DNA from 3 places in the Mahella australiensis 50-1 BON genome. Region 2 is predicted to be linked to each of the others. Evidence: riboswitches for the same ligand, from Rfam matches in the RefSeq annotation. Region 2 holds a riboswitch; each other region holds the start of a gene.
What was found. Region 2 has a riboswitch for cobalamin ahead of MAHAU_RS03715 (ABC transporter substrate-binding protein). Riboswitches for the same ligand answer to the same signal wherever they lie in the genome.
Positions count from the first base shown of each region.

Region 1: it holds a riboswitch for cobalamin, as region 2 does, so the genes downstream of both, MAHAU_RS06100 (cobyrinic acid a,c-diamide synthase CobB) here and MAHAU_RS03715 (ABC transporter substrate-binding protein) in region 2, are expected to answer to the same signal.
Region 3: it holds a riboswitch for cobalamin, as region 2 does, so the genes downstream of both, cobT (nicotinate-nucleotide--dimethylbenzimidazole phosphoribosyltransferase) here and MAHAU_RS03715 (ABC transporter substrate-binding protein) in region 2, are expected to answer to the same signal.

Region 1 covers NC_015520.1:1,279,676-1,282,958, reverse strand. Annotated here, with positions in the region: gene MAHAU_RS06105 (sirohydrochlorin chelatase) at 1-146, opposite strand, end outside; gene MAHAU_RS06100 (cobyrinic acid a,c-diamide synthase CobB) at 143-1,519, opposite strand; cobalamin riboswitch at 1,639-1,817, opposite strand; gene MAHAU_RS06095 (YesL family protein) at 1,933-2,715, opposite strand; gene MAHAU_RS06090 (glycerophosphodiester phosphodiesterase) at 2,878-3,283, shown strand, end outside.
Region 2 covers NC_015520.1:799,676-802,958, reverse strand. Annotated here, with positions in the region: gene MAHAU_RS03720 (FecCD family ABC transporter permease) at 1-1,051, opposite strand, end outside; gene MAHAU_RS03715 (ABC transporter substrate-binding protein) at 1,061-2,020, opposite strand; cobalamin riboswitch at 2,173-2,332, opposite strand; partial or broken gene MAHAU_RS03710 (ISNCY family transposase) at 2,759-3,283, opposite strand, start outside.
Region 3 covers NC_015520.1:1,112,793-1,116,075, forward strand. Annotated here, with positions in the region: gene MAHAU_RS05370 (anaerobic ribonucleoside-triphosphate reductase activating protein) at 1-577, shown strand, start outside; gene cobT (nicotinate-nucleotide--dimethylbenzimidazole phosphoribosyltransferase) at 606-1,658, opposite strand; cobalamin riboswitch at 1,748-1,927, opposite strand; gene MAHAU_RS05380 (formate/nitrite transporter family protein) at 2,758-3,283, shown strand, end outside.

The sequences.
Region 1 (3,283 bases), 480 kb from region 2:
AATGAAGCGGTATATACAGGGCAATAAGACCATTTCGACTTTACCTTGTCCGTTATGGACTGTAGTACGTACGATGCTTCGCTGGCTCGGCTACCGTGGGCCAAAATCAATATGCCGTCTGTCTTATCTGAAGTCATGCTGTTCATACACTTTTACCTCTCGAACTTAAATTTTGCGTTATAAAGTGGCGTGCCAATTCCGGATGAGCAAAGAAATCTATGTGCACATAGGTGGCTAAACAATTCTTATATACATAGCCGCATGGCCATGACTTATCGCTGTCGCCTTTTGTTTTTTTCACGCTGTAACATGCGTTGGGCAATGTACCTTTTATCTCAGAATGATGGAATTCATGGCCTTTGAGTACATTTCCCGCTTCAGATAGTATATTGTCGGTTAATACCTCTGCTTCTACATACCCAAAATGTTTAAGGCCTTTGGTCATAACGGCTTCCACATCGTATATGCCCACCATGGGAAACCGTTGGCCGCTTAAATCCGTCAGAGACCGGCAAAGATACATGAGCCCGCCACACTCCGCGTAAACTGCAAGGCCATCCTCTATAGCATCCCTGACCGAGCGCAGCATCGATGTATTTTGGCTCAATTTTGCCGCGAAAATTTCAGGAAAGCCCCCGCCTATGTATAGGCCGTCTATATCGCCGGGTAGTGCTTTATCGTGTAAAAGGCTCACCGGTACCATCCTGGCTCCCATTTCTTCAAATGTCTCCAATCCAGCCTTATAGTAAAAATTAAATGCCTCATCCCACGCTACACCTATCTTGACCAAAGGATAATCTGTTGCCCTAACATGCCTGTTGCCTTCCTGCTTATCCCAACTCATATCTGCAATATCTATGATAGCGTTCAAATCCACATAATCCTTTATACATTGGCTCAAACGCGACAAATGCTCGTCTAACTCACTGTTCTCAAAAGCCGGCACTAAACCGAGATGGCGTTCGGGAATCATAACAGATGGATCATTCGGCAAATAGCCCAGTACCGATATGCCTATATCCCTTTCAATGCACCGTTTCAGCGACTCATAATGTTTGTGACTTCCCACCCTATTTAATATTACGCCTGCTAATTTCACATCCCGATCATAGTCCCTGTATCCCATGACCATTGCAGAGGCGCTAGCCGCCATAGAGCTCGCATCCAATACCAGTATCACAGGCAAGTTTAACAGCTTAGATATGTATGCCGTGCTACCATAAGAGCTGTCATCCATACCGTCATACATGCCCATCACACCTTCCACCACAGCTACATCGCCTAAAGGGGCTTTTTGTCCATAAAGGCACTTTACACCATCTTCACCTATCATATGTACATCCAAGTTATATGAGAAATTCCCACAAGCCCATCTATGATATGCCGCGTCTATATAATCGGGACCGATTTTAAATGGAATTATTTTATACATTTCCGATAAAGCTCTCATAATCCCCAAGCTTGCAGTAGTTTTTCCTGCTCCGCTATTTGTGCCGGCTATCACCATGCCGCAGGCCATACTATCACCCTTCATTTTAAAATTTAAAGGCCTCTTAACCCTGTACGATTAAGAGGCCTTATGTGTTGCAATAATACTGCATTCATATATTTCATGGCTCTTCCTCCATCGACCGTAGAGTTAGCACACCGACATAGGCAGGTTTCCTGGCTCAGGTTCATAGCGATTTTTGTCTTCCCAGTTTCCCAGTGACACGTCATCGCTCCCCTTACAGTGGCGGGACCGCGCGGGATTTGCACCCGACTTCCCTTTTAACTTATAGGCAAAGCTATAAAGCACCTATATCGTAAAGTTCAACTATTCAATTTTTTGTATTATACTCCATATCAAGAGCTGTGCGCTATAAATATCTTGTCATTTATGCAGCGTACTTGCATAATGTTATATCTCGGTAAGATTAAGAATATTTCAGCTTATGCTCTTACACCCGACTTTTCAAGGGACTTTTCATCAGCTACTGGTTCTTCATCTGTTTTTTCGTCCTCTATGGGTACGTAATGGCCACTATCATCCAAATGCACGTTAATATATTTATCAAATACCGCATTGGTGAAAGAGTTTACTATCAACCCACACAAACTAAAGGTTATAATAAACAGCGGCAAAACATAAAGGTAAATACTGGCTATGAACAATCCGACGCACAATGCAAATATACCTATCGTATGGGGTAATTTAGCCGCTGTAAATATAAAGGCGTTTTTAAGCATATCCCTTAGCCTTAGCTTATAAGTTACCATCATTGGATAAATGTATATATGCATCATGGCGAATATCAAAGCTATACCCAATACCAAATATTTTACCATAAAAAATATCTGGTTGGTCTGTCCCATCGCATTATAAAACCGTATATTCACCCATAATATAACCCCGGCTAGTACATCTATACCAAATACCGCCAATGCTTGCCAAAAATTAGACTTCATACCATCCCAGAAATCCGACCATACCCACGAATGATCATCCCTGGCCCAGTTTCTCAATACTAATGTCATACCTGCTGTAGCCGGCCCTATAGTTATTATAGGTATACAAAACAAGAGATAAAGCAAATTGAGCTGAACCAGTTTCCAAAACCGCACGCCTAGAACATCAAAAAACAGCTTAAATCTGCTACCGCTTACTTGTTCTTTTGTTAAATCAGGTTTTTTATCATTGCCATAATAAAGCCTGTTAAAAAAACCCCCTGCCATCCATAAAACCTCCGCTTCCATAGGATTTATATTATTATTTTAACGCTTATGAACCAATAATGCAACTCCAAAATTTAACGCAACTTTAACACAATTTCATAAACTATGTGATACAATAAAAGAAAAATATACTTAACTACAATATTGAAGGGAATGTATTATATGGTTAAAGTTATAGCTCATCGCGGCGATTCCGTTCACGCTCCCGAAAATACAATAATGGCCTTTGAGAAGGCTATAGAGTTAGGCGCCGATGGAATAGAACTTGACGTCCACATGTGTAAGGACGGTTATCTCGTAGTACACCACGATGAAACAGTAAATTCCCCCGATGGCAAAATGCTCATACGTGACATGAAACTTGAAGAATTAAAACAGCTAGACATGGGTTATGGGCAAAAAATACCTACATTAACCGAAGTATTTCGTCTCATAGGGAATATGGATTTTTTTATAAATATAGAAATAAAAACCAACATGATTACATACGACGATATCGAGCAACGCCTCGCTGATGAGATAAGACGGTTCGATATGGTAGAAAGGACATTAGTATCATCCTTCAACC
Region 2 (3,283 bases):
AACCCCTATATGCTGCATTCCTGTTCCGCACCAACAGGTAAAGGAAAAACGGCCCGCCCACTAAAGATGTTATAATGCCTACCGGTATTTCTATAGGTGCCATAAGCGTACGAGCCAAAGTGTCGCTTATTATCATGAATATAGCACCGCTTACAGTGGCAGCGGGTAAAAGGCGCCTATGGTCAGGCCCGGTAAACAGCCTGACCACATGAGGTATTATAAGGCCAACGAAACCTATGATACCGCTGACCGATACGGCCGAAGCGGTTATGAGCGAACCCACAACCAGCAATAACTTGCGGATTTTATTGACGTCCACACCTAGGTGCAAAGCCGTCTCATCACCCATAAGCAAAGCATTCATCTCCTTCGACATGGACAACAGCACAACGCCGCCGATAAAGATGATAGGAAATGATATATACAGCGATGCCCAACTCGCGGTAGCAAAGCTACCCATCGTCCATAGCACTATGCTCTCGAGTTTATCGTGATTTAATATCATCATAAATGATACCATGGCCGATAAAAACGAGCTTACGGCTATACCTGCCAGCAGCAGCGTCACCATGGATGATTTTCTCCCAGCCCTGCCCAACGTATAAACTGCAGCCATGGTCAGTACAGCTCCCACAAAAGCTGCTATCGTAGAACCTGCTAGGCCCATGAATCCGCTACCTATGCCGAGCACGATAGATATCGTTGCGCCGAATGACGCTCCTGATGACACTCCGAGCACATAAGGATCGGCCATCGGATTTTGCAACAGCCCTTGAAATGCTGTACCCGCCACCGCCAGGCCCATACCCACGGTCGCGGCCAGCAGCACACGTGGCAGGCGGATACCCCATACAATGCTGTAATAAGCGTCATCATATGAAGCATTCACCCATCGCCCCACAATAGGCAACGGCTTTATCAATACGCCGAAAGCATCGGCCATAGCAATGTCGGCAGCGCCCAAGGACACAGCCAACAATATGGACAAAAACAATATAACGACCATTGCCAGCATAAACGCACTAAACAGTAGGCGACCTTTATTTTTCATAAACACGGATTATTCAAATATCTCAGGATGTATAACCCTGGCCAATTGTTCCAAGGCCTGATCTACTCTCGGGCCCAAGCGGTTTACTATATCAGCGTCCAATGAATATATCTTATCGTTCTTTACGGCGTTGACACTTTTTAGCGCCTCTATATTCTTTATATCCTCCGGGCTGCCGGCATGTTCGGTGGTTATTATTATATCGGGATTCTTTTCGACGATTTTTTCCACACTATATTGAGCATAGCCCTCACTGTCATCAGCCACATTAGTGCCACCGGCCATAGCTATAAGCTCGCTTATAAACGTACCCTTACCGGCTGTAAAAAACCCGTTTATATCGACATTAAAATAAACCTTCGGCTTATCTAAAGAGGTCGTCTTATCGGCTATAGCTTTCATATTGCTCTTAAGCTTTTCCACTAATTGCTTAGCTTGCTGCTGTGTACCGGTAGCCTCGCCCAGCACGTCTATAGTCTGGTACAGCTCTTCCAGACCGGCCGCTTCAGATGAAACAACCTGTATCTTAATATCCTCCAGCTTCTTTATAGCCTCGTCCTGTATATAACCTCCGGCTACGACCAGATCGGGCTTAAGCTGGGTTATAAGTTCTATATTAGGGCCGTTGAAATCGCCCACCTTCTTTATGGCATTTGCTTGTTCAGGATAATTTGAGTACTCGTCCACGCCAACTATTTTATCGCCTAATCCTAGAGCAAACAGTGTCTCAGTATTGCTGGGCGTCAATGATACTATCGATTCCGGTTTCTTCTCGATGGTAACGCTGCGACCCTTCACATCGGTAACCGTAACCGGATACGCCGCCGGAGGCGTTTCAGCCTGCTGTTCAGAAGAACCCACTGCATCGCTGGCATTGGGTTGGTCGGCGGGCTGCCGGCCAGCACAAGCGGTCAAAGCCAGTATAATTATAACGATTAATATCGATAAATTTCGTTTCAACTTTTTCATATTACTTTAATAGCGCAACAAAACCGCGCATTTCTCCTTTCTGTTTTTTTACGTTTTTTCTCCATTGATTCATCATAAAAAAGCCTTTCAACCATAAGGCCGAAAGGCGTAAATACACTTCATAACTATCCCTCCCCTATGGCTCGTAGGTTTGATGGGGCATGCACCGGTCCGGTATCCTGGCTCGGCATCATCGCTTTGCTGCGCCTTCCCGAAATACTTCAGTGGCATATGCAGCATACTCTGCCATACAGTGGCGGCACCGCGCCGGCTTCTCACCGGCTTCCCTGCAATCGGTACATGAACATCACTATTCAGTTTTAACACTTTATATTATACTTCACGCCTCTAGGCATATCAAATAATTTTTTGCCCTTATAACGCTTATCTTGCCCCATAGTGTCAATAGTCAGCGAAAATGTCATAGTAAATGGCTGATATTTATTCAACGAAAATTTCATAGCGAGGCATAGATTTACTATAATTGGAACATTAAATATAGATTATATTACAGTAAGCTGGTTATATAACTTTAGCAACTTACATTAATATGATATGAGAACATATATTACCACCAAATGAGCAAAAAAGATAATACTATCTTAAGGCTTACTGCTTTGCTAAATTCTAGCTGCTCCATTCCCGTGCGTCAAGGGTAAAATAAACAAGCTCCGCTTGCCCTTGACGCACGTTCATTTCGCAGCTATTATATAATTAGGCTGTAAGCCTTAATACTGGCTAGTGCCAGGCGCGTGAGGAATTATACAGAGCCTCTAAAATCTCTCTGTCTGATTCCTCATACCAATATGATGGCGCCTTCTGCCAACCTTGTTTCCAAGGATGAGTGGGAGAAGGCTTATAAGGCTTAGCTGTGCTCGATGAACTTGCCTTATTAGCTTTCTGAGCTTTCTTAGGCGGTTCATCGAGCTTTTTCACAGCATATATATTATTGCCATACTGCACCGTATACCTATCCTGGGGCTGGTAAGAACCGTTATCTTAGCTCTAGGAACGATAGGTGCAACGGTTTTGCCATCATCACATACAACTTGATAATATTGGCTGTGTAGAGAAAATACGCCGCCATTATCAACTTTTCTAGATAACTTAACACAAAGTATATTATCTAAGTCGATATCCGGCGGTAATTCTCTAAAAGCAGGCTCGGGATCTTGAGGCTCTATGGCGAACCTTTTATTATATCTCTCCAGGAACTTAGGCAAAAACTCATTGGCCTTTTCCATAGAATCAATGCCATAAATC
Region 3 (3,283 bases), 310 kb from region 2:
GCTTATAAAAGTGCAACCACCTCTTAGGGCAGTCAATGATATTTTAGCCTATTTAAGTCATCGCCGTCATTTGCTGGATGGCATATGTATTACTGGGGGTGAGCCGACGCTGTGGGACAGTCTGGAGGGATTTGTAGTTTCTGTTAAAGATGAAGGGCTTGCAGTAAAGCTGGATACAAACGGTTCCAGGCCAGACGTATTGGCTGACTTGTTGAACAAAGGGTTTTTAGACTATATAGCCATGGACATAAAAGCGCCTTTGACCAAATATGGTGACTTTGTGGTGCGACAGGAGGATATATTCAATGTAAAAAGAAGCATCAATATAATTATGGAATCCGGTATAGAATATGAATTCCGCACCACTGTTAATCAAAACCTTATGGGCATGGAGGATTTTGTCGATATAGCAAATTGCATAGCTGGAGCGCATAAGTATGTGCTCCAGCCATACAAGTATAGCGATGGCGTGCTCAACGAACATATCTGCGGTACTAAGCCGTGCGATCCGGGTTTTTTAAAGCGGATTAAAGCTGATATAATCGATCTTTTGCCATCGATTGTTATAAGAGGGTAAATATTACGGAAGTCTTAGCAAAAGACCTTCAGAATGCGGTGGATACCCCGGCCGATTCGAAGGTGGCCATTTCGGCCTGTATGTGCGTGACAGCATCTATAATATGGAAAGCGAGCGCTGCACCTGTGCCTTCGCCCAGCCTCATCCTCATGTGGAGCATGGGATGCAATCCTAGCATATCCAACATTATGCTATGACCCGGTTCTTCGGATACATGGGAAGCTATCATGTATTGTACGGCTTTTGGCTCTAATTTACCGGCTATTAAAGCGGCGGCTGTGGATATGAAACCATCTATGACCACGGGCACTTTATGGGCAGCAGCGGCGAGAATAGTACCTGTTAGCCCGGCTATTTCCAATCCCCCGACTTTGTGTAACACATCTATGGGGTCAGCAGGGTCAGGTTTATTTATATCTATGGCTTTTTGTATCGCGATCTCCTTTGCCGATAGCCCACAAGGGCTTATACCAGTGCCGCGGCCTATAAGTTGGCGTAAAGGTAGATTGGAGAAAGCAGCTAATATGGCGCTGCTAGCGGTAGTATTGCCTATGCCCATCTCTCCTGTAGCCAATAACGTCGAGCCATTAGATATCTGAGCAGTGGCCACAGATATACCACCTTCTATAGCGGCTATGGCCTCATTGCGGCTCATGGCCGGGCCTTTAGCCATATTGTCGGTACCGTATTTTATCTTTTTTACTATAAGATTTGGATGGCTTATATCAGTAGCTATCCCGATATCGCAGCATGCTATATCAGCTCCGGCATGTCGTGCTAGCACATTTATGGCAGCGCCGCCGTTTAAGAAATTCATCACCATTTGTGGTGTGACCTCTTGCGGAAAAGCGCTGACGCCTTCTTCTACAACGCCGTGGTCGGCAGCCATTATGATTACGGTTTTTTTGCCGATTTTGGGTATGGCTTGACCGGTGATACCGGCCAATTGTTTTATTATATCTTCTAATATTCCGAGACTGCCGGGCGGCTTGGTAAGCGAATCCAGCCTTTGCTGGGCATGGGCTACGGCATCCTCGTTTATTGAAGATATAGAGGATAAGGTGTTTTGCAATAGTGTCATAAAAAGGCTCCTTTCATTTCTATAAGTTTATAAAATAAAAAGTTCTTGAACGCAGATCGACTGCATTCAAGAACTTTACCATCATCCCTGTGCTTTATCATAAACAGGCAGGTCTTCTGGCTCGCGGATCATCGCATTTCTCGCCTTCCCAGCACTATAGCCAGTGGCATTGTGAGAAACATTCCCCGCATACAGCGGCGGGACCGCCCGAGAATTACACACGGTTCCCTATTATCTCCTTTCGGAGCACCTGCTTATGCTAGTTATTTTATGTTTCCAGTATACCAATTTGCTTATAATATGTCAATGAATTATTTGTTCTTTTCCACAGCGTGAGGCTCATTTTGTGACTGTTCAGGTATCTCACAGGCTTGGTAACTGATTAGCCTCTGGCTCATGTGTTTCGGATATCGGTGAAACTAAAGCATTGCATTGGTATATGTCCTCTGTAGTCTGAAGAATGTTTCTTGTACGCTTAGCTGCTCGCTCCACTCGAACAGGCTAACGGCCGCAATTCGCATCCGTGCTCAGGCGGCCTGCATCCGGCCTCCGTGCCTTCGGCCACGCCTGTTCTTCGTTCCGCTTGCAGAGCGTACAGCGAAACGTTCTAAGGCCTGCTCCAGACATATACCAATGCTTCTGCTATTTCTGCCCGATTATTCGTAGAGGGCTTAAACATATATGCTGAGCGGGCTTTTGAAGCGTAGGACCACAGCAATCTTTGATTGCGTAGTGGTCCAGCTTCACAGCCGTAGCGAGGCATATATGTTTAAGCCGTGTCCTACACTTCGCTAAGTTTCACCAGATATCCTCCACAAAATCGCCTTGAGGCTAATCGGTACCTTCGCCCACGTGCAACGGTACCTGAATAATCACCTCATTTTTTTGCGTGTATAATAGCTTTTGCAGCGGCCGGGACGATCGCTAAGGATGTTGACCGATATGTTGATTAGAGTTGTTGAAACCATAATTTCACAGCAACCATTCAAAATTTTGCGATTATGAGTGATAAAATGCCGAATTTGTATCTTCCCATTGACGATAGAATTAAAGCTGTTATCATCAATAGTATACAAATATCGTTGAGGGGAGAATTTTTATGGATGATAATAAGATGAATGCGCCTGACGAGATAGCCGCTCATGTATCACAAACATCGGTACAGAAAGCTGAGAGGGATGCTATTAAAACGTTTGTATTAGCTGTACTGGCCGGCGTTTTTATAGCACTCGCGGCTCAGGCGTCTAACATGGCCATTCATACCATAACCAATTATGGCTTGAGCAAAGTTGTAGGCGGAGCGGTATTCTCCGCAGGTCTTATTATGGTGTTGCTGGCAGGGGCAGAGCTCTTTACGGGCAATAACCTTATGATAATTGGTGTACTGGATAAAAGAATTACGATGGGGCAGATGCTGCGCAACTGGATTATAGTATATATTGGCAACTTTGTAGGTGCTGTATTGATTGCTCTCCTTATAAACCACAGCAATCTTTTGAATTCCAGTAACGGTGCACTGGGGGGATTGACGGTTAAAATAGCCGTGTCCAAAGTAAATCTATCATTTGAGCAAGCCTTCATACTTGGAATCCTTTGCAATTGGTTGGTCTGTATAGCGGTATGGA